One region of the Streptomyces sp. NPDC056169 genome, then DNA from elsewhere that is predicted to be linked to it. Evidence: riboswitches for the same ligand, from Rfam matches in the RefSeq annotation. Region 1 holds a riboswitch; each other region holds the start of a gene.
The links. A riboswitch is a leader RNA that binds a small molecule or an ion and turns the genes downstream of it on or off. The one in region 1 is predicted to bind cyclic di-AMP.
Positions count from the first base shown of each region.

Region 2: linked by a shared signal. The riboswitch ahead of ACFC0G_RS04110 (C40 family peptidase) and the one ahead of ACFC0G_RS28565 (peptidoglycan DD-metalloendopeptidase family protein) in region 1 are both predicted to bind cyclic di-AMP.
Region 3: linked by a shared signal. The riboswitch ahead of ACFC0G_RS23965 (transglycosylase SLT domain-containing protein) and the one ahead of ACFC0G_RS28565 (peptidoglycan DD-metalloendopeptidase family protein) in region 1 are both predicted to bind cyclic di-AMP.
Region 4: linked by a shared signal. The riboswitch ahead of ACFC0G_RS07055 (M23 family metallopeptidase) and the one ahead of ACFC0G_RS28565 (peptidoglycan DD-metalloendopeptidase family protein) in region 1 are both predicted to bind cyclic di-AMP.

Region 1 covers NZ_JBHJUO010000018.1:82,936-87,994, forward strand. The annotation lists gene ACFC0G_RS28545 (aspartate aminotransferase family protein) at 1-577, shown strand, start outside; gene ACFC0G_RS28550 (helix-turn-helix domain-containing protein) at 653-1,282, shown strand; gene ACFC0G_RS28555 (DUF6126 family protein) at 1,316-1,468, shown strand; gene ACFC0G_RS28560 (tyrosine-protein phosphatase) at 1,482-2,303, opposite strand; cyclic di-AMP (ydaO/yuaA leader) riboswitch at 2,697-2,852, shown strand; gene ACFC0G_RS28565 (peptidoglycan DD-metalloendopeptidase family protein) at 2,857-3,900, shown strand; gene ACFC0G_RS28570 (SGNH/GDSL hydrolase family protein) at 4,051-4,845, shown strand; gene ACFC0G_RS28575 (STM4011 family radical SAM protein) at 4,832-5,059, opposite strand, start outside.
Region 2 covers NZ_JBHJUO010000002.1:345,723-350,781, forward strand. The annotation lists gene ACFC0G_RS04100 (ATP-dependent Clp protease proteolytic subunit) at 1-560, shown strand, start outside; gene ACFC0G_RS04105 (hypothetical protein) at 568-873, shown strand; cyclic di-AMP (ydaO/yuaA leader) riboswitch at 1,188-1,391, shown strand; gene ACFC0G_RS04110 (C40 family peptidase) at 1,395-1,871, shown strand; gene ACFC0G_RS04115 (ATP-binding protein) at 1,940-2,377, opposite strand; gene ACFC0G_RS04120 (8-amino-7-oxononanoate synthase) at 2,549-3,730, opposite strand; gene bioB (biotin synthase BioB) at 3,874-5,059, shown strand, end outside.
Region 3 covers NZ_JBHJUO010000014.1:121,193-126,251, forward strand. The annotation lists gene ACFC0G_RS23955 (phosphocholine-specific phospholipase C) at 1-372, shown strand, start outside; gene ACFC0G_RS23960 (hypothetical protein) at 421-1,044, opposite strand; cyclic di-AMP (ydaO/yuaA leader) riboswitch at 1,410-1,593, shown strand; gene ACFC0G_RS23965 (transglycosylase SLT domain-containing protein) at 1,599-2,501, shown strand; gene ACFC0G_RS23970 (alpha/beta family hydrolase) at 2,495-3,781, opposite strand; gene ACFC0G_RS23975 (hypothetical protein) at 3,884-4,483, opposite strand; gene ACFC0G_RS23980 (universal stress protein) at 4,616-5,059, opposite strand, start outside.
Region 4 covers NZ_JBHJUO010000003.1:436,492-441,550, reverse strand. The annotation lists gene ACFC0G_RS07060 (aldo/keto reductase) at 1-599, opposite strand, end outside; gene ACFC0G_RS07055 (M23 family metallopeptidase) at 665-1,858, opposite strand; cyclic di-AMP (ydaO/yuaA leader) riboswitch at 1,870-2,016, opposite strand; gene ACFC0G_RS07050 (PP2C family protein-serine/threonine phosphatase) at 2,218-3,432, opposite strand; gene ACFC0G_RS07045 (MFS transporter) at 3,556-4,770, opposite strand; gene ACFC0G_RS07040 (PLP-dependent cysteine synthase family protein) at 4,767-5,059, opposite strand, start outside.

The sequences.
Region 1 (5,059 bases):
CGGCTACGTGCCGGTCGGCGCCACCCTCGGCAAGGACTGGATCTTCAAGAAGGTCTACTCGTCGATGGACCGGGTCCTCGTCCACTCGGCGAGCTTCGGATCGAACGCGCAGGCCATGGCGGCCGGGCTCGCCGTCCTCTCGGTCATGGAGAGCGAGGACACCGTCGCCCACGTCCGGCGGATCGGCGACCTGCTGTCCGGGCGCCTCCAGGAGCTCGTACCCCGGTACGAGCTGCTGCACGAGGTGCGCGGACGCGGTCTGATGATCGGGATCGAGTTCGGCCGGCCGACGTCCCTGGGGCTGCGCGGCCGGTGGGCGATGCTCCAGGCGGCCCGCAAGGGCCTCTTCGCCCAGATGGTCGTCGTGCCCCTGCTCCAGCGGCACCGGATCCTCACCCAGGTCTCCGGGGACCACCTGGAGGTGATCAAACTGATTCCGCCGCTGGTCGTCGACGAGGCGGACGTGGACCGGTTCGTCACCGCCTTCACGGCGGTCATGGACGAGGCCCACGGCGGCGGCGGGCTGATGTGGGACTTCGGGAGGACCCTGGTGAAGCAGGCCGTGGCCCAGCGCTGAGCCGGACGGATCCCTGGTCTTTGCCTCTGAGGCAAGAAACTTGCCTCAGAGGCATGATCCTGGCGCAATGGACGCATGGACCACGTCCCCGGGGACACCGCCCCGGACCCCGCCACCCCCGACGTCCTGCCCGACGTCGCCCCGCAGCTGCGGGCCCTGCGCCGCCGCCGGGGACTCACCCTGGAGGCCGCCGCCCAGCGGGCCGGCCTCTCGCCGGCCCACCTCTCCCGCCTGGAGACGGGGAACCGGCAGCCTTCGCTGCCGATGCTGCTCGCCCTCGCCCGTATCTACGGTACGACGGTCTCCGAGCTCCTCGGCGAGACCCCGCCCGAGCACGATCCCGTCGTCCGGGCCGGCCGCTCCGAGCCCGTCGAGGCCGACGGCTGGATCTACCGCCAGGCCGGCGGTGCCGGGCGCGCGCTCCAGTGCCTGCGCGTCCACGTGCCGTACGCCACCCGGGGCGACATCGTGCGCGTCCACCCCGGCGAGGAGTGGATCCACGTCCTGGAGGGACGGGTGCGGCTCGCGCTCGGCGACGCCGTCCACGTCCTCGATCCGGGGGACGGCGCGCACTTCGACTCGCTCACCCCGCACCGCATCGGCGCCGCCACGTCCGGCGGGGCCGAGCTGCTCTTCGTCCACACCCTGATGCAGAGTCCCGTCGCCGAGCTGTGTCTCGGCGACGGAACCCCGCACCGACGCTGACCCCACGTGCCCCTTCGTCAGAAAAGGACCGAGATGTCCGAGAAGTCACGACCTGTCACCGGCGAGGAGCGCGGGGAAGGCAAGTTCCCCAAGGGGCTGGTCCTCCGTCTCTTCGCGTACCTGATCGCCGGACACCTCTTCGCCGGTTTCCTCTACCTGCTCTTCGCGATGGGCGCGAAGAGCTAGGAGCGGTCCGCGCCTACGCCTCGACGAGGAAGCGCTCCCGCAGCCGCTCACGGGTCTCCGGGGCCAGCTTGAGCCCCTCGGTCAGGTAGGTCTCCACCGAGCCCCAGGTCGCGTCGATCGTCTCGAACGCGGCCCGCAGGTACTCCACCCGCGCGTCGAAGAGCGGGCTCAGCAGCTCCATCACCTCGGGCGACATCGCGTCCGCGGCGGTGGAGCTGCGGCGCACCTTGTAGCGGCGGTGCGGGTCGTTCGACTTCACGTAGTCGGCCTCGATCGCCTCGCGCTCGACGTCGAGGGCGAGCAGCGTGATCGCGATGGAGAGGCCCGCGCGGTCCTTGCCCGCGGCGCAGTGCATCAGGGCAGGGACGCTCTCCTCCGCCATGGAGTGCAGGATCCGGCTGTGCTCCGAGGTCCGCTCGACGATCATCTTGCGGTACGAGTCGGACATCCGGGCGGCCGCCTTGCCGTCGCCCAGGATCTCCCGCAGCTGGGCGATGTCGCCGTCGCGCACCAGCTTCCAGAACTCCTTGCCGTCGGCCGGGTCGTTGAGCGGTATGTTCACGTTCCGCACGCCGGGGAGCTCGACGTCCGCGCCCTCGACCTTGCGGTCGGCCTCGTTGCGGAAGTCGAAGACGGTGTGCAGGCCGAGCGAGGCGAGGAAGGCGGCGTCCGCCTCGGTGGCGTGGGCGAGGTGGCCGCTGCGGAAGAGGCGCCCGGGTCGCACGGCGCGCCCGTCCGTCGTCGGCAGGCCGCCCACGTCCCGGAAGTTGCGGACCTCGGCCAGCTCGGGTTCGTTCGCTTCGGTGGGCGGGACCTGCGGCAGCTGCTGCGTCACGGATGCTCCTGGGGGTCGACGTTCGGGGGCCCGATGCGAGATCGGTGCCTAGGACAATCATCCAGGTGGGAGGGGGTCTGCGCACCCCCTCGGACGGGAATGGGCGATCTGTCCGAAATGAGGGGTAAGGGGGAACACGCCCTGTTTACAGGTGAGATGGGCCGAGCCGCGTGAGCAGGGTCATAGAAGTGACGGATCGTGGCCGAAGGCCCCCGGCAATTGCCGTACGGAAAAAGGAAATCGAAGGACCGTCATCGACGGAGGGTGACCGGAATTCCGCCCGGAATGCGGCCCGTGTAATGCCGGGGGAAATCTGCGGCTTGTTCGCTCCGACCCCGCTCGTCTAGCGTCACCGTCAATCCGGTCGGACCGCCGAATCCTGCCACCGTCCGGAATCCGCACTCATCCCATGCGTGGCAGGAGCGGGGGACCCAGGAAGTACGCCGGTCCCGCGACACAGGACGGCTCGGGGTGAAGCCGCGCGAGAACGCGGCCGGGCATCTCCAGTCCGAACCCGACAGCTCACCTCGTAGGCGCCGGAGAGGAATTCGCCATGCCCGCGAAGGGTAAGCACCGCCGTACCAGGACCAACCCGCTCACGCGTGGACTCGTCGCCGCCGGTACCGGAGGCGCCGTCGTCGCGCTTCCGCTCCTCGGTGCCACCGGGGCCCACGCCGCCGAGCAGGCCGCCCCGGCCGCCGTCCCCGCCCAGGCCGTCAGCGCCGCCGCCCAGGTGAAGGCGCCCGCCGCCCTCCAGGCCGCGCCGACCGCCGCCGCGAAGGCCGCGCCGAAGACGTACTCCGTCGTCAGCGGCGACTACCTGTCGAAGATCGCCGGCGAGCACCACCTCGCGGGCGGCTGGCAGAAGCTGTACCAGGACAACCGCCAGGTCGTCGGCGAGAACCCCTCGCTGATCCTGCCCGGCATGAAGCTCACCCTCGGCGCCAAGAACACCGCGCACGCCGCCCCCAAGCACGTCGCCCCGAAGAGCGCCGCGCCCAAGGCCGCCGCCGAGAGCACGCAGAGCTCCGAGAAGAACGGCGACACCTCGCGCGCCTCGCGCAGCAGCCAGCGCTCCGCCGCCCCGGCCGCCGCCTCCGCCGAGTCGCAGAGCTCGCAGTCCTCGCAGTCCTCGCAGACGTCTCAGTCGTCTCAGTCGTCTCAGTCGGCGGGTGCCGATACCTCCGCGTCCGGCTGGGTCACGCCCGTCGCCGGCGGCGGCTTCTCCACCCCGTACCGCGCCTCCGGCTCCATGTGGTCCTCCGGCTACCACACCGGTGTCGACTTCATCGCCTCCTCCGGCACCACCGTCCGCGCCGTCGGCGCCGGCACGGTCGTCTCCGCCGGCTGGAGCGGCGCCTACGGCAACGAGGTCGTCATCCAGCACGCCGACGGCAACTACTCGCAGTACGCCCACCTCTCCTCCCTCTCCGTCTCGTCCGGCCAGACCGTCAGCGGCGGCCAGCAGATCGGCCTCTCCGGCTCGACCGGCAACTCCACCGGCCCGCACCTGCACTTCGAGATCCGTACCTCCCCGAACTACGGCTCCGACGTCGACCCGCTGGCCTACCTGCGCCAGCACGGCGTCTCCGTCTGACACGCACGCTCCCCGGCGGCCCGGCACACCTGTGCCGGGCCGCCGGCGTATTCCGGCTTGGGAGAATCTTTATCGGTGGCATATGTCACCCGACGTCAACCCTTCCTTACGGTCGCGTAGGTCACATCCGAAAGGGAAGGATGTGCTCCCGTGGCAGACGATTCGAGATCAAGAGACAAGAACGCATTCGGGTCGTACGCGGCGATCGGTGACAGCTTCACCGAGGGTGTCGGAGACCCCGGACCCGACGGGACGTACGTCGGCTGGGCGGACCGCTTCGCGGTCCTGCTCGCCGACGAGCTGCCGGAGCACGACGACTTCCGCTACGCCAACCTGGCCGTACGCGGGCGACTGCTCGACCAGATCGTGGCGGAACAGGTCCCCCGGGCGAAGGAACTCGCCCCCGACCTGGTGACCTTCTGTGCCGGCGGCAACGACATCATCCGGCCCGGCACGGACCCCGACGACGTGGCCGAGCGCTTCGAGCGCGCCGTCGCGGACCTGACCTCCGCCGTCGGCACGGTCATGGTGACCACCGGCTTCGACACCCGCGACATCCCCGTGCTCCGGCATCTGCGCGGGAAGATCGCCACGTACACCGCCCACGTCCGGTCCATCGCGGACCGCTACGACTGCCCGGTCCTCGACCTGTGGTCCCTCAAGTCCGTGCAGGACCGGCGGGCCTGGGACGACGACCGGCTGCACCTCTCGCCCGACGGCCACACCCGCGTCGCCCTGCGCGCCGCCCAGGTCCTCGGCCTGCCGGTGCCCGCCGACCCGGACCAGGCGTGGCCGCCGCGCCCCCCGCGCGGCACGCTGGAGGTGCGCCGCGACGACATCCACTGGGCCAAGGAGTACCTCGTGCCCTGGATCGGGCGCAGGCTGCGCGGCGAGAGCTCGGGCGACCACGTCGAGGCCAAGCGCCCCGACCTCATGCCTCTCTGAGCAGCGACGGGCCGCCGGCCGGGATCCGCTCCAGGACCCCGCCGGCGAACACGTCGTACAGCGGCAGCGTCTCCAGGTGGACGTAGCCGATGTGACAGTCGCAGACGCCGAGGGGGCAGGCCCGGGGACGCAGGGCGGCGCGGTACGAACCGTCGTACAGATTGCCCAGCTCCGCCTTGACGAAGTGGCAGCGCCGTACCGTCCCCTCGCCGTC
Region 2 (5,059 bases), on a different contig from region 1:
ACCCGTACTCGAAGCTTCTCGAATCCCGGATCGTCTTCCTCGGCACGCCGGTCGACGAGACCTCGGCCAACGACGCCATCGCCCAGTTCCTCTACCTCGACCACGCGGCGCCGGGGCAGGACATCTCCCTCTACATCAACTCCCCCGGCGGCTCGATCAGCGCCATGACCTCCATCTACGACACGATGCGGACGCTCTCCTGCGACGTGGAGACCACCTGCCTGGGCCAGGCCGTCTCCACCGCCGCCGTCCTGCTCGCGGCCGGCACCCCGGGCAAGCGCCTGATCCTGCCCGGCGCCCGGGTCACGCTCCGGCAGCCGACTCTGGACGAGCCCCTCCAGGGACAGCTCAGCGACCTCGACCTCCAGGCGGCCGAGCTGCTGCGCCTGCGCGAGCTGGTCGCCGGGATGCTCGTCGAACACACCGGGCAGGACCAGGAGCGGATCGACGCCGACATCGACCGCCTGACCGTCCTGGACGCACCCGCGGCCGTCGCGTACGGCCTGGCGGACCACGTCGTCACGAGCCGGCGCGCCGGCGCCGGCGGCACGGCCCGGTGAGCCGGCCGTGGTCCCCGAGCTGCCGCCACTGCCGGCCCTGACCCGGGCCGAGGGTGAACTCGTCGACGCGTACCTCGAAGTCGTCGACCTCCTGGGAAAGATCAATCCATCCAGAGGTACGCATACCTATGGGGCGTTGCGCGCGGCCCAGGCCCTGGTGGGGCGGGCGGAGGCCCTGCGCGAGGCGCTGACGCTCATGCATAAACGGGGCGAGAGTGAGGTCCACGCGGACACATTGGCGCGCGCCCTAAGGGTGTTGGACGGGGAGCGCCGGGCGGACCGCGTCACCGTCCGCCGGACTCGGGCGAGTTGACATATCCGCGTGTCGTGTCGAGGTCCGGTCGGCCGACACGCACCGCAGAAACCCTCCCCCGTTCGGCGTAGTCGACGAGTCGACATATGCAGCGGGCGAGTTGCGCAACAGGTGTACGCATCTGGCGGAATCGAACGTTCCATCGCTGGTACGGGGCTCGTCGGCCAAACCTCCGAAGATCACAAAGGGGTGCTGTCCACCCGAACGGATCAGTCGTGAGGAGCCTCACATATCGCCGTTTCAGCTCGGTTTTCGCCCATGTCGTGGGTCAAGATCCGTGTCGACGACAAGCCCCCGCCACCGCGGCGGGGCGGTCCGGGCGGACGCCGAGTCCTGCCGCTGTCCCGGACGTCTGGTCGACAGGAGTGGATCGGCAGGAGTGGAGGACCCAATCAGTACGGAACGTTCGCGCTGTCCCAGCGAGGCCGTTCCTTGGGGTGAAGCCGCAGCCGCGGCCGGGCATCTTCGCCAGCCCGAACCCGACAGGTCATCCTTCGCAGGCGGCTGACGAAGGGTTGCGCATGACCGCGCAGATGCATGTCCCGTCCCTGCTGTCCCGGGCCGGAGCCGTCTCGGCTCTCACCCTCGCCGCCGTCGGCGGCACGCTGTTCGCCCCAGGTGCGGCAACGGAGGCCCAGGCAGCGACGACACACGCGAACAAGGCACTGAGCGTCGCCGCCGCGAAGAAAGGATCGCCGTACCGGTACGGAAGCACCGGACCCACCCGGTTCGACTGCTCCGGTCTGACGCTCTACGCGTACAAGAAGGCGGGCAAGTCGCTGCCCCGCACCGCGCAGCAGCAGTACAACAAGACCCGGCACATCTCCTCGGCCAGCCGGCAGAAGGGGGACCTGGTCTTCTTCCACTCCGGTGGGAGGGTCTACCACGTCGGCATCTACGCCGGCAGCGGCAAGATCTGGCACTCGCCCAAGACGGGCTCCTGGGTGAAGCTCGACAAGATCTGGTCGTCGAAGGTCTACTACGGCCGCGTCCGGTGACGATACCCGGGCGCTGACGCCCGATGAGGGGTGCGGTGGCGCCGCCGCACCCCCGCTGGGGACGAGCCCTACACCGGGGCCACCCGGGCCGCCGTCCACGGGAGGGTGATCCAGACCGTCTTGCCGCCCTCCTCGGTCGGAGTGACCGAGAGGCGGCCGCCGGCCTCCGCCGCGAGGACGCGGATGATGACCATGCCGCGCCCGTTGTCCTGCTGGACCGCTGCCGGGAGACGGCGGGGCCAGCGGGGATGGCTGTCGGTCACGCCGAGGTGCAGGCGCTCCTCCCGCTCCAGGCGGAGGTCGATCGTGAAGGTCGGCGACTGCCCGAACGTGTGCTGCACGGCGTTGGTGGCCAGTTCCGAGACGATCAGCCGGATCGAGTCCGCGATCTCCGCGGCGCCGTCGAGCCCCCAGTCCCCCAGGACGTCCGCGACGTATCTCCGCGCCGTGGGGACCGAGGCGGGATCGCTCGGCAGAGTGACGGATGCTTCCTGATGGTCTGCCATGGCGGCGCTGTCCCTTTCCCGCCGGGGACACCACCCCGGATTGCGCTTCGCGTCAGAGTGCTCTGATCGTCCCGCCCCGTCCGGTGTTCCACCACGATATGTGCGCATCTATCGCCCGAAGCGGTGAACTCTGCTCCCCGGAAACGCTCTTGGGCAGCGGAGTTCACCCGGTCAGACGGCGGCGGGCGCGGTCCGCAGGATGGTGTCGACCGCCCGCCGGACCTCGGCGTCCGTCAGGTCGGCGCGGGCCGTGAGCCGCAGCCGCGAGATGCCGTCCGGCACGGACGGGGGCCGGAAGCACCCGACCGCCAGACCCTGCTCCCGGCAGTCGGCCGCCCAGCGCAGCGCCGCCTCCGGCGAGGGGGCGCGCACCGAGACGACGGCCGCGTCCGGCCGCGCGGCGGTCAGACCGGCCGCCGTGAGGAGCTCGTACAGGGTGGTGGCGACGGTCCGTGCCCGGCCGGCGAGCGCCGGTTCGCCGGCGATCAGACGCAGGCTCGCGAGCGCGCCGCCCGCCGCTGCCGGGGCCAGCCCGGTGTCGAAGATGAAGGTGCGCGCCGTGTTCACGAGGTGCTCGACGACCCGGGCCGGGCCGAGGACCGCGCCGCCCTGGCTGCCGAGGGACTTGGAGAGGGTGAGGGTGGCGACGACGTCCTCGTCGCCCGCCAGGCCGGCCTCGTGCAGGGCGCCCCGGCCGCCGTCGCCGAGGACGCCGAAGCCGTGGGCGTCGTCGACGACGAGCCCGGCGCCGTGCGCCCGGCAGGCGTCGGCGAGCTCCGGCAGCGGCGCCTTGTCCCCGTCGACGGAGAAGACGGAGTCGCTGACCACGAGCGCCCGGTGCTCCGGCCGCGCCTCCAGGGTCTTGCGTACGGCCTCGGGGTCGGCGTGCGGGACGACGGCCGTCTCGGCGCGCGCGAGCCGGCAGCCGTCCACGATCGAGGCGTGGTTGGAGGCGTCCGACACGATCAGCGAGTCCCGGCCGCCGAGGGCCGTGAGCGCGGCCAGGTTGGCGGCGTAGCCGGAGGAGAGGACGAGGGCCGCCTCGAAGCCGCAGAACTCGGCGAGTTCGCGTTCGAGCCGGGTGTGCAGCCGGGTCGTGCCGGTGACGAGGCGCGAGCCGGTGGCGCCCGCGCCCCAGCGCCGCGCGGCCTCGGCCGCCGCCTCGGTGACCTCCGGCCGGCGGGTGAGGCCGAGGTAGTCGTTGCTCGCCAGGTCGAGGAGCTCCGACTCGGCCGCCCGGGGCCGCAGCGTACGGACGAGACCGGCCGCCGCCCGGCGGCGCGCCTCTGCGTCGGTCCAGTCGAAAGCGGTCCGGCGCGGGCCCTCGGCCCTGGCGTCGTCGGCCTGTGGCATGCGGCGATCCTTTTGTAGGCAGCGCACAGACCCTAACCGGAGTATGCGGAGGTCGGGATGTGGTCATCCACACACCTCGTTCGGGGGCGTTTGTTCGGATCCTCCTTGGCCCGGGGGTGGGCGGTAGGCAAGGATCAGCGCTTATGGACCTGCTGAACACGCTGGTGGAGAAGGGGCTGCGGCGCGAGCTGCCGACCCGTGAAGAAGCGCTCGCCGTACTGGCGACCTCCGACGACGAGCTGCTCGATGTGGTGGCGGCGGCCGGCAAGGTGCGCCGTCAGTGGTTCGGGCGGCGGGTGAAGCTCAACTACCTCGTCAACCTCAAGTCGGGGCTGTGCCCCGAGGACTGCTCGTACTGTTCGCAGCGGCTCGGCTCGAAGGCCGAGATCCTCAAGTACACGTGGCTGAAGCCGGACGAGGCGTCCCAGGCCGCCGCGGCGGGTGTCGCTGGCGGGGCCAAGCGGGTCTGCCTGGTGGCGAGCGGGCGCGGCCCGACGGACCGGGACGTCGAGCGCGTCGGCAGGACCATCGAGGCGATCAAGGAGCAGAACGAGGGCGTCGAGGTGTGCGCCTGCCTCGGTCTGCTCTCGGACGGTCAGGCGGAGCGGCTGCGGGACGCCGGCGCCGACGCGTACAACCACAACCTCAACACGTCCGAGGCGACGTACGAGGGGATCACCAAGACCCACACCTACGCGGACCGGGTCGACACCGTGCAGAAGGCGCACGCCGCCGGTCTGTCGGCCTGCTCCGGTCTGATCGCGGGCATGGGCGAGACCGACGAGGACCTGGTCGACGTCGTGTACGCGCTGCGCGACCTCGACTCGGACTCGGTGCCGGTCAACTTCCTCATCCCCTTCGAGGGCACGCCGCTCGCCAAGGAGTGGAACCTCACCCCGCAGCGCTGTCTGCGGATCCTCGCGATGGTGCGGTTCGTCTGCCCGGACGTCGAGGTGCGGATCGCGGGCGGGCGCGAGGTGCACCTGCGCTCGATGCAGCCGCTGGCGCTGAACATCGCGAACTCGATCTTCCTCGGCGACTACCTGACGAGCGAGGGCCAGGCCGGTCAGGCCGACCTCGACATGATCGCGGACGCCGGCTTCGAGGTGGAGGGCGCGGGCACGACGACGCTGCCCGCGCACCGGGCGGACGCGCTCGCGGCGGCGGGCGCCGTCGCGGCCGGCGGCTGCGGTTCGCACGGCTCGGCGGAGGGCGCGGGCTGTGGCTGCGGTTCGCACGGCTCGGCGGAGGGCGCGGGCTGTGGCTCGCAGGCTCCGGCGGAGGGCGCGGGCTGCAGCTCCGCCGGCGGGGGCTGCGGCCCCTGCGGCG
Region 3 (5,059 bases), on a different contig from region 1:
TACGACATCTCGATGATGGGCCCCAACCGCTTCCTGCGGCGCTTCATCGGCGACGCGTCCAAGGCGGGCAAGGCCGTGGAGGTCGCGGCCCGGTTCGCGCCCGAGGCGGGGACGGGCCGGACGGCCCTCTGGTTCAGGATGACCAACACCTCTGCGGCGCCGGTGACCTTCACGATCCGCTCGAACGCGTACCGCACGGACGGACCGTGGACGTACACGGTCCCGGCGAACTCCAGCCGCGAGGACTTCTTCAACGCGGTGGCCTACAACGGCGGCTGGTACGACTTCACGATCCTCGCCGACATCGACGGGACCTGGTCACGCCGGTACACCGGCCACATCGAGACGGGAGCCCCGAGCGTCACCGGCTGAACCCCCGCACCCGGCAGGTGACGGGCACGGGCGGGGCACCACCGCCCGTCACCGGCCGGAGTGCGCGGCCCGGCGGATCGTCGCGTCGAGGAGGTCCACCGCCTCGGCGGCCGTCCGGCCGGGCGCCCGGTTCCACGGACCGATCAGGTCGTGCCACCCCCGGGACCGGAGCTCGGTCATGATCCAGGCGGCGGCCTCGTTCATGGTGTCCGCGCCGCCGTGGCCGAGGCGGTGGGCGGCGAGGAGCGCGCCGCAGACGCAGCGCGCCCCCCGCGCGTCGCGCAGCTTGTACGGGGCGTTCTGCCAGCCCCACTCGGTGAGCACCAGCCGCGCGTAGCCGAGGTGGACCGAGGGTCGCAGCTCGGGGCGGCCGATCCGGCGCCAGGCATGGAGGCGGTCCGGGAGTACGGCTCCGATCCGGCCCGGGAGTGTGCGCTCGGCGGGGGCGGGCGGCGGCAGCGCGCCGAGCGCATCGGCCACGAGTTGGTCCACGGGCACGGAGAGCAGCGCCCGCCAGTCGGCCGGCGGCGCGGGGGCCGTCGGCTCGGCGACCGTCGGTGCGGGGGCCGTCCAGTCGGTGACGATCCGCTGCCAGGTGGCGCTCTCGAAGAGAGCGGCCGCCTCGCGGTCGAGGGTGTCCGGGCTGAGCGGGGAGGTGGTGGTGGTCGGCATCCGGAGGGCTCCTGGGTCGGGGCCTCCATCATTCAAGAAGAATGTCGGGTTTGCGACTTTTGACCACACCTAGCCCCCCATCAGAGTCCGGCTCGGGCGAACAGCCCACAGAGGCTAATTTCCTCCTATTTACTCACCAACGGAATTACGTCGCATATTCGGACATTGCTCACCGGGTGACGCGGTTCACTTTCCCTCGCCGCCGCCGGGCACCCATTCGGCCGCAGGCCGTACCGCGCACGGAAGTTCACCGGGGTCCGAGTCCGGTCGATCTTGAATTCCTTGAATTCGGAGATCCAATTCCGGGAGCGAACGACCAGCTCCTCTTGTTATCCGTCGCATTACTGGCCTACGGTCACCCCCATTCGAGCGGAACGCCTAATCCTGCCGCCGCCCGAAACACCTCCCTTTCACCCGACGGCAGGAGCGGGGGACCCACGAATTCGCCGGTCCGGAATCCGGAACGGCTCGGGGTGAAGCCGCGTGTGCGCGGCCGGACATCTCCCGTCCGAACCCGACAGCTCACCCCGCAGGCGCCGGAGAGGAATCCCGTCATGCCTGCACACGGTAAGCACCGCCGCCCCCGCCGCCGCACCGTCTCCCGCGGTCTCGCACTCGCCGGAACGGGCGGGGCCGCCCTGGCCCTGCCGCTGGTCATGCCCGCCACGGCCGGCGCCGAGACCGTCTCGGCCGCACCCCGGATCGCCGCCCAGTCCCACGCGGTGCAGTCCTTCGCGGCGCAGCCCGCCACCGCGCGGCCCGCCGCCGTGCCGTCCGCTCCCGTCGCCGCGCGTACGTACACCGTCGTCAGCGGTGACTCGCTTTCCTTGATCGCCCATAAGAAGGGAATTCAGGGCGGCTGGAAGTCGATTTACCGGACCAACAAGTCCGCCGTGGGTGACAATCCGTCACTCATTCACCCCGGTCTCGAACTGACGATTCGTCGGGATTCCGCGAAGGCCGCCCCGGCGCCTGCCACCGTGCAGAAGAAGAAGAGCTCCACCGCGACGGATCGGGCGAGCCGTTCCGAGCGCCGTGCCGCGGCGCCGGCCGCCGCCTCTGGCGCCTCCGCCGCGCAGGCCGTTCCCGCTGCCGCGCCTGCCGTCCAGGCCGCCCCGGCAGCCGCCACCCAGTACGCCGACAACCTCGACGGCTGGATCCGCGCCTCGCTGGACATCATGGCCCAGCACGGCATCCCCGGCTCGTACGACGGAATCCTCCGCAACGTGATGCGCGAGTCCTCCGGCAACCCCCAGGCGATCAACCTCTGGGACTCCAACGCCGTGGCCGGCACCCCCTCGAAGGGTCTGCTCCAGGTGATCCAGCCGACCTTCGACGCCTATCACGTGCCGGGCACGTCCACGGACCTGTTCGACCCGGTCGCCAACATCACGGCCGCCTGCAACTACGCGGCCGACCGCTACGGCTCCATCGACAACGTCAACGGGGCCTACTGACGCCGGAAGTGCTCGGCGAACCAGTCCGTGGCGAGCTCCGCCACCTCCTCCAGGGCGCCCGGCTCCTCGAAGAGATGCGTGGCGCCGGGGACGACGGTCAGCCGGTTCTCGCAGCGCAGCAGGGCCTGGGCCCGTCTGTTGAGGTCCAGGACGAGCGCGTCCCGGCCGCCCACCACGAGGAGGGTCGGGGCGCGCACCCGGGCCAGGTGCTCGCCCGCCAGGTCGGGCCTGCCGCCGCGTGAGACGACGGCGGCGACACCGGAAGAGGGATCGGCCGCCGCCCACAGCGCGGCGGCCGCGCCCGTACTCGCCCCGAAGTATCCGATCGGCAGGTCGCTGCCCCCGGGCTCCCCGGCCAGCCACTCCGTGACGCTCGCCAGCCGGCCGGCGAGCAGCGGGGTGTCGAAGACGTGCGCCCGGTCGGTCGCCTCGCTCTCGGTCAGCAGGTCGAACAGCAGCGTCCCGAGCCCGGCCCGGTTCAGGGCCGCCGCGACCGCGCGGTTGCGCGGGCTGTGCCGGCTGCTGCCGCTCCCGTGGGCGAAGAGGACGACGCCGGTCGCGCCGTCGGGGACGGCGAGCCGTCCCCCGAGGGTGGCTCCGGTCACCGGGATCCGGACGTCCGAGTCCCGCACGACAGGTCCGCGCGCGGCCCGGCTGCGGTCGAGGCAGGCGAGCACCTCCGCGTCGGTCGTCTGCGAGAAGTCCCGGTAGAACTGACCGATCGCGTAGAAGAAGTCGGGCTCGCGGACGCACACGGTCTCGTCGGCCTCGCCGCCGACGCGTGCGGTCCAGCCGCGCGGTGCGACCGGCACCGCCAGGACGATCCGCGCGGCACCCTTGGCACGGACCACCCGGCAGGCGGCCAGGGCCGTGGCGCCCGTCGCGAGCCCGTCGTCGACGACCACGACCGTCCTGCCGTCGAGGGGCACGGGCGGGCGACTTCCCCGGTAACGCTGGGTGCGCTGTTCGAGCTCGACGTGCTCGCGCTCCTCCACGGCCGCGAGATCCCGCTCCCCCACGCCGGTCTCGCGCAGCACGTGCTCGTTGAGGACCCGCACCCCGCCCTCCCCGAGGGCGCCCATCGCGAGCTCCGGCTGCTGCGGCACCCCCAGTTTGCGGACGAGACAGATGTCGAGGGTCGCGTCGAGCGCGTCGGCGACCTGCGCGGCCACCGGTACGCCGCCGCGCGGGAGCCCCAGGACCACGACGTCCTGGCCCTTGAGGTGGCCGAGGCGGGCAGCGAGCTGCCGGCCCGCGTCGGTGCGATCAGTGAAGTCCATGGCCCGCCGCCCTTCCGCACGCGGCCCGGGCGCGGGGCGGAACGCCGTGTCCCGTCCCCTGCCCGTCCCTCCAGGGTAGACGGGTCGCCTCGCCGGGACAGCTCAGCGGGACTGCAGGGCGTCGAGGGCGACGGCCTGGGCTATCGCGAGCCGCCGGTCCAGTTCCGGGTCGGCTATGTCCACGACGTACCGGTCGCGCACTCCGAAGCGCTTCTCGACGGACATGACGTGCCGTCCGGCCTCGGCGAAGTCGAAGTGGTACGGCACGACGAAGGGGAGCAGGTCCGTGAACGGGAGGAACTCCCAGCCTCGCCGCAGGAGCCCCACGGTCCGGTTCCGCTCCTGACCGGTCGACTCCCGCGTCTCCGCCCCGGCCCGGTTCAGGTGCCAGGTGCTGCGCAGCAGGGACGCGCCGAAGTCCTTGCGGAAGCCGCCCAGCCGCGTGCCGGAGGCGCCGTGGACGTCGTAGGTCGCCCCGAGGTCGATGACCTGCCGGGCCCGGAAGGTGAAGAGGACCTGCCGCCGGGACTCGTCGGTGTAGAACGTGACGTGTTCCTTGAGGGCCATCCTCTTCTGGTGGGCGAAGGCGACCAGTTCGGCCTCCTCGCCGTCCGGGCCCATGGTGTGCACCAGGTAGCGGTTGGCCATCAGGGTGACCTTCTGCCGTACCAGGAAGCGGTGCTGCGACTGTGCGAGGCCCATCGGTGGTGCTCCTGCCGGTCCTGGACGGTCCGTCGGTGACCGTCCCGTGGGGATGTGAGCACGATGATCCGATGCGGAAGGGGCACGCCGCTGTCCTCGAAAGTCGTCGGTCGCGAAGACCTTCGGAGCGGTTCAGCCGCGCGGCTCCTCGGAGCCGGCCCGGACGACGGCGACGGGGCACTCGGCGTGGTGCAGCAGCGCCTGGCTGACGGAGCCCAGGAGCAGTCCCGCGAAGCCGCCCCGGCCCCGTGCTCCCGTCACCAGGAGCTGGGCGTCGGCGCTCTGCTCCAGCAGGACGGGACGGGTCCTGCCGCGGACGAGGCGCCGCTCGACGGACACCTCCGGCCACCTGGCCGTCGCCCCCGCGAGCGCCTGGGCGAGGACGCGTTCCTCCTCGGCGCGGATCTCCTCCGTCCCGTGGAAGAGCGGGGTCGGATCGGCCGGTCCCGAGGACGGTTTCCACACGTGCACCGCTCGTAGCTCCGCGCCGCGGGCCGCCGCCTCGGCGAAGGCGAAGTCGACGGCCGCGTCCGCGTCACGGGAACCGTCGACGGCGAGCAGCACGGGCCCGCTCGG
Region 4 (5,059 bases), on a different contig from region 1:
ACGGTCTCCAGGAGCGGGCCCTCGTAGGTGTCGCGCGAGACCAGGTTGTAGTGCGGCTGGAGCGCGACGTACCGGGCGAGGCCCTCGGCCTCCGCGAAGTCGAGGGAGGCGCGCAGCCGCTCCGGGGAGATGTTGGAGGCGGCGACGGCGCGGACCTTGCCGTCCTTCACGAGCTGGTCGAGGGCGGTGACGATCTCCTCGACGGGGACGGTCTCGTCGTCGAAGTGCGTGTAGTACAGGTCGATGTGGTCGGTGCCGAGGCGGCGCAGCGACTCCTCGGCGCCCGCCTTGATGGTGGTGGCGGAGAGCCCCTTGAAGTGGGGGTGGGCGCCGACCTTGGTGGCGACGACGATGTCGTCGCGGTTGCCGCGGGAGGCGAGCCAGCGGCCGATGACGGTCTCGGACTCGCCGCCTTCGTTGCCCTCGGCCCAGGCGGAGTAGACGTCCGCGGAGTCGACGAAGTTTCCGCCGGCGGCGGCGTAGGCGTCGAGGACGGCGAAGGACTGTGCCTCGTCGGCGGTCCAGCCGAAGACGTTGCCGCCCAGGGCGAGCGGGAAGACGTGCAGGTCGGAAGAGCCCAGCGTGCGGAGAGAAGTCATGGGGTGATCAACCCTCCGCGCCACCGGGCGTATTCCGCTTGGGACGTCCCGAGGCCTTCAGGGCCTCAGACCGGCAGGCCCTTGGAGCGGAGCCAGGCCGCCGGGTCGATGCCGTCGCCGCCCGAGGTGTGGACCTCCATGTGGAGGTGGGCGCCGGTGACGTTGCCGGTGGCGCCGACGCGGCCGATCGTCTCGCCGGTGGTCACGGTCTGGCCCGCGGCGACCGTCATGGAGGAGAGGTGGGCGTACCAGATCTCGGTGCCGTCCTCCATCTCCAGGACGACGCGGTAGCCGTAGGAGCCGGACCAGCCCGCCGACTTGACGGTGCCGCTGTGGACGGCCTTCAGCGGGGTGCCCGTGGGGGCGGCGAAGTCGAGACCGGTGTGGTAGCCGGAGGACCACATCGAGCCGGACTGCATGTAGGTGGCGCTGAGGGAGTACGAGGAGAGGGGCATCGAGTAGCTGGCGGCGAGCTGGGCGAGGCGCTCGGCCTCGGCGGCCGCGGCCTTCCGCTCGGCCTCCGCCTTGGCTTCCGCCTCCGCCTTCGCCTTGGCCTCCGCTTCGGCCTTGGCCTTCGCCTCGGCGGCCGCCTTCTCCGCCGCTTCGGCCTTGGCCGCGGCCTCGGCCGCCGCCTTCTCGGCCGCCGCCTTCTCCGCTGCGGCCTTTTCGGCGGCGTCGGCGGAGGCCTGCTGCTGCTCGGCCTGCTGGAGGATGCGGGCGCGGAGGACCTCGCCGGCGTCGGCGACATCGGCGGCCGTGGCCGTCCCTGCCTGCGGGGTGTACGTGGCCTGGGCGGTCCGGGCGGTCGTCCCGGTCCCGGCCGTCGTGTCGGCTGCCGGGGTGACGTACGTGGCGGCGGTGAGCGGGTGCGCGTTCCCGCCGGTCGCCTCGATGGTGTCGCGGATCTGCTCGTCGGCGTCGTCGGCGAACAGCTCGCCGACGCCGGGGAGGTCCTCGGCGGCCGGGAGGTTCAGGTCGGCGAGGTCCGGGAGGTCGGGGAGCGATATCGCGACCGGCGGCTTCTCCTGCGCGGTGGCGAGACCGCCCGCGCCGACGGCCGCGATGACGCCGACGCCGAGGACGGTGGAGGAGCGGGCGAAGTTGGAGCGCTGCTTGACGACCCGGTGCCGGCCGCCGGAGCGGCTCTCGGCGCGGAGGGAGCCCTCGGTGGGATTCCACTCGGTGTCCGGAGCGGCAGGACCCGCACCACCACCGAAGGCATCGAAGGGGGCTTCGGGTGCGGGAGTGTTGGACGCCACGGAGGCGCGCTCCTTTCCTTCCTTCTCGCCTACCGGGTTAGCTGACGGGTTCGGAGCAGGAAGGTCTCCTACGGGCACGGTCGCACGGGTGCGAAGGGCCCGATTCACCCCAAGTAGTGGTTCCCCGGTTCCTTTTCAGGATTCGGCGCGTGCGCACGGTGCCGTCTCTTGCGACGGTTGTGACGACCGCGCTGCGTTATCGAACGTTAATAGACAGGGGGGTCCGATTCCAAGCTGTTCCCGGTGATCATTCATTGAATTGGTCGGGAATCGCCCGAGTTGACCCCCCTTCAGAAAGGCGCCGCCAAACCCCCACGATCTGACGTTATGTCAATTGTTATCGGAGTGACACTCCTCGACTACGCCTGGTGACCGGTCCGGTCCGGCGGCACCGGCGGCACCACCGGCATCGTCCTGCGCCTCTCCTGCTGCCCCGCCGCCGGCCGGCTCAGCGCGAGCAGCGCCATGTCGTCCGTCGACGCGCCGCCCGTGTGGAGCCGTACGTCGTCCACGAGCGCGTCGAGCAGCTCCTCGGGCCCCGGGAAGATCCGCCCGGCGAGGCGGGACGCCGGGTCGTAGAAGACGCCCGCCGTGTTCCGCGCCTCCGAGAGGCCGTCCGTGTAGAACAGCAGCGTCGCGCCGGGCGGGTACGGCCGCTCCTCGGCCCGGTCCGGCCACGCCGCCAGCTCGCCCATGCCGAGCGGCAGCGCCGGCTCCGCCGGATCCAGCACGTCCAGGCTGCCGTCCACGTACAGCAACAGCGGTGGCGGATGGCCCCGGTTGACGACCCGTACGGTCCCGGCGCCGCCCTCGCGGACGCGCGGGATCTCCGCCAGGACGGCCGTCGTGAACCCCTCGAAGGCGTCGAGCCCGTCCCTGCGGGTCCCCTCCCGGGTCAGCGCCCGCTCCAGCCGCTGCGCCACGCCCTCCAGGCTCCGCTCCTGCTCGGCCGCCTCCCGGAACGCCCCGATCACCACGGCGACGGCCTCGACCGCGTCCATCCCCTTGCCCCGGACGTCCCCGACGACGAGCCGCACCCCGTGCGGGGTCTCCTGCACGGCGAACAGGTCGCCGCCGATGAACGCGTCGGCCTGCGCCGCCTCGTAACGGGCCGCGCACTGCAGCCCGTCGATCCGCTCGGCGGGCGTCGGCAGCACCGCCTTCTGCGCGGTCTCCGCGATGACCCGCGCGGAGGCCAGCCGTTCGCCGCTGCGCCGCACGACCCGGTTGATGAGGAGCGCGAGCGCGGAGACGGTGACGACGGTGAGGGCCTCGGTGAGGGCCGGGATGCCCGCCGCGGTGTCGTTGTAGAGGTGGAGGCCGACGGAGGCGAGGACGGCGGCGAGCCCGGTGAGCAGGGTCGTGAGCATCGAGAAGAACGGCGCGGCGATCAGCGGGGCGGCGGAGAAGAGCGGCGCGGCGGTGTACGCGGGCGGCGTCAGCACGTCGAAGACGACACCGCCCACGATGATCAGCGGGGGCAGCGCGCGGAGGAAGCGCCGGGCCCCGCCGTACGGGCCGCGGCCCTCGCCGCCCCGCCGCCCGCGACCCGCTGCTCCTAGGGGGTGCCCCACCTGTGCTCTCCTGCCCGGTCCGTACCGGCCACGGTGATCCGTACCGCGCCCTCCCAGGGTGGCCGCCGCCGCACCCGGCGGCGACCTCCACGGGGCCGACTGGCGTACGCCCCCGGACACCCCCTAGGGGGTGTCCGGGGGCGCCGCGAGGCGGCCGCCGCGGGCGAGGAGGGCGACCGCCGCCGCGCACACTAGGCCCACCGCGCACAGCGTCAGCCACGGCACCGCCGACCAGCCGGTGACGTCGAGCAGCGCGCCCGTGCCCAGGTTCCCGAGGGTGATCCCGATCCCGCAGACCGTGTTGTAGAGCCCGTAGTGGGTGGCCACCCAGCGCCCCCGGGAGAGGGCGACGACGGTGTCCATCTCGTACGGGTAGAGCACGGCGTTCGCCACGGCCAGGACCGCCGCGCACAGCAGCAGCCCGGCCACGCCCCGGCCCAGGGCCACCGGGACCAGGAAGGCCCCGCCCATCAGCGCGAGCCCGAGGACCAGACACCGCTCGCGGTCGAGGCGGCGCCGGCACCAGGCCGTGATCCGCAGCTGCCCTGCGAGCGCGACCAGCGCCGACACGACGAACAGCGCCGTCGTGAGCCCCGTGCCCTCCGCCGCGAGCGGCAGCGCCAGATAGACCTGGAAGGACAGCACGTACGAGCCGGTCATGGCGAGCGAGAAGAGCCAGAAGGTCCGGTGGGAGAGGACCGTACGGAACTGCCCCCGCTCCCCCCGGCCCCCGGACACGCCCCGTACGGGCAGATGCCGGAGCTGCACGAGGGTCAGGCCGGCGAACAGGACCGCCGCCACCGTGCACGTCAGCCGGAACGACACCCCGGTGAGCGCCACCCCGACGAGCGGCCCGAGCAGGATGCCCGCCTGGTAGTACGCGTTGAACAGCGCGAAGGCCTGTACGCGCCGCTCCTCCCCGGCCTCGGCCGCGAGGCAGGCCCGGACCGCCGGGTTGAACAGCGCCCCCGCGAGCCCGGTCGCGAGCGAGGCGGCGATCAGCATCGGCAGCGACTGCGCGAAGGCGAGCGCCCCGAAGCCGACGGTCCGCAGCGCGCAGCCGGACACGATCAGCGGTTTGAAGCCGAGCCGGTCGGCGAGCGCCCCGCCGACCAGGAACATGCCCTGCTGGGAGAGGTTCCGGGCGCCGAGGACGAGCCCGACCGCCCAGGCCGCCATGCCGAGCCCGTCCGCGAGGTGCGCGGCCAGGAACGGCATGAGCATGTAGAAGCCGAGGTTGATGGTGAGCTGGTTGAGGAAGAGCAGCCGTACGGCCGGATCGAAGGTACGGCTCTGCTTCCAGAGGCCTCCCTGCGGAGGCGCGGTCGCGAGGCTCACCGGCCCAGCCCCGCCCGGTGCGCGGCCTCGGGGCCCATGACGTCACGGCCCGTGGCCGTACGGCCCGTGGCCTCGCGGTCCAGGACCTTGCGGGTCCAGCCGTCGACGGGCGTGTCCGGCGCGTACGCGACCGGGTCCTCCCGCACCGGCCCGTCGAGGAGCCCGTGCGCCGCGCAGAACTCGTCGTTGAAGACGGTGTCGAAGTACCGCTGCGGCCCGTCGGGGAAGACGGCCGCGATCCGCGTCCCGCGCGGCCGGGTGCGGGCCAGCCATCCGGCGACGAGCGCGA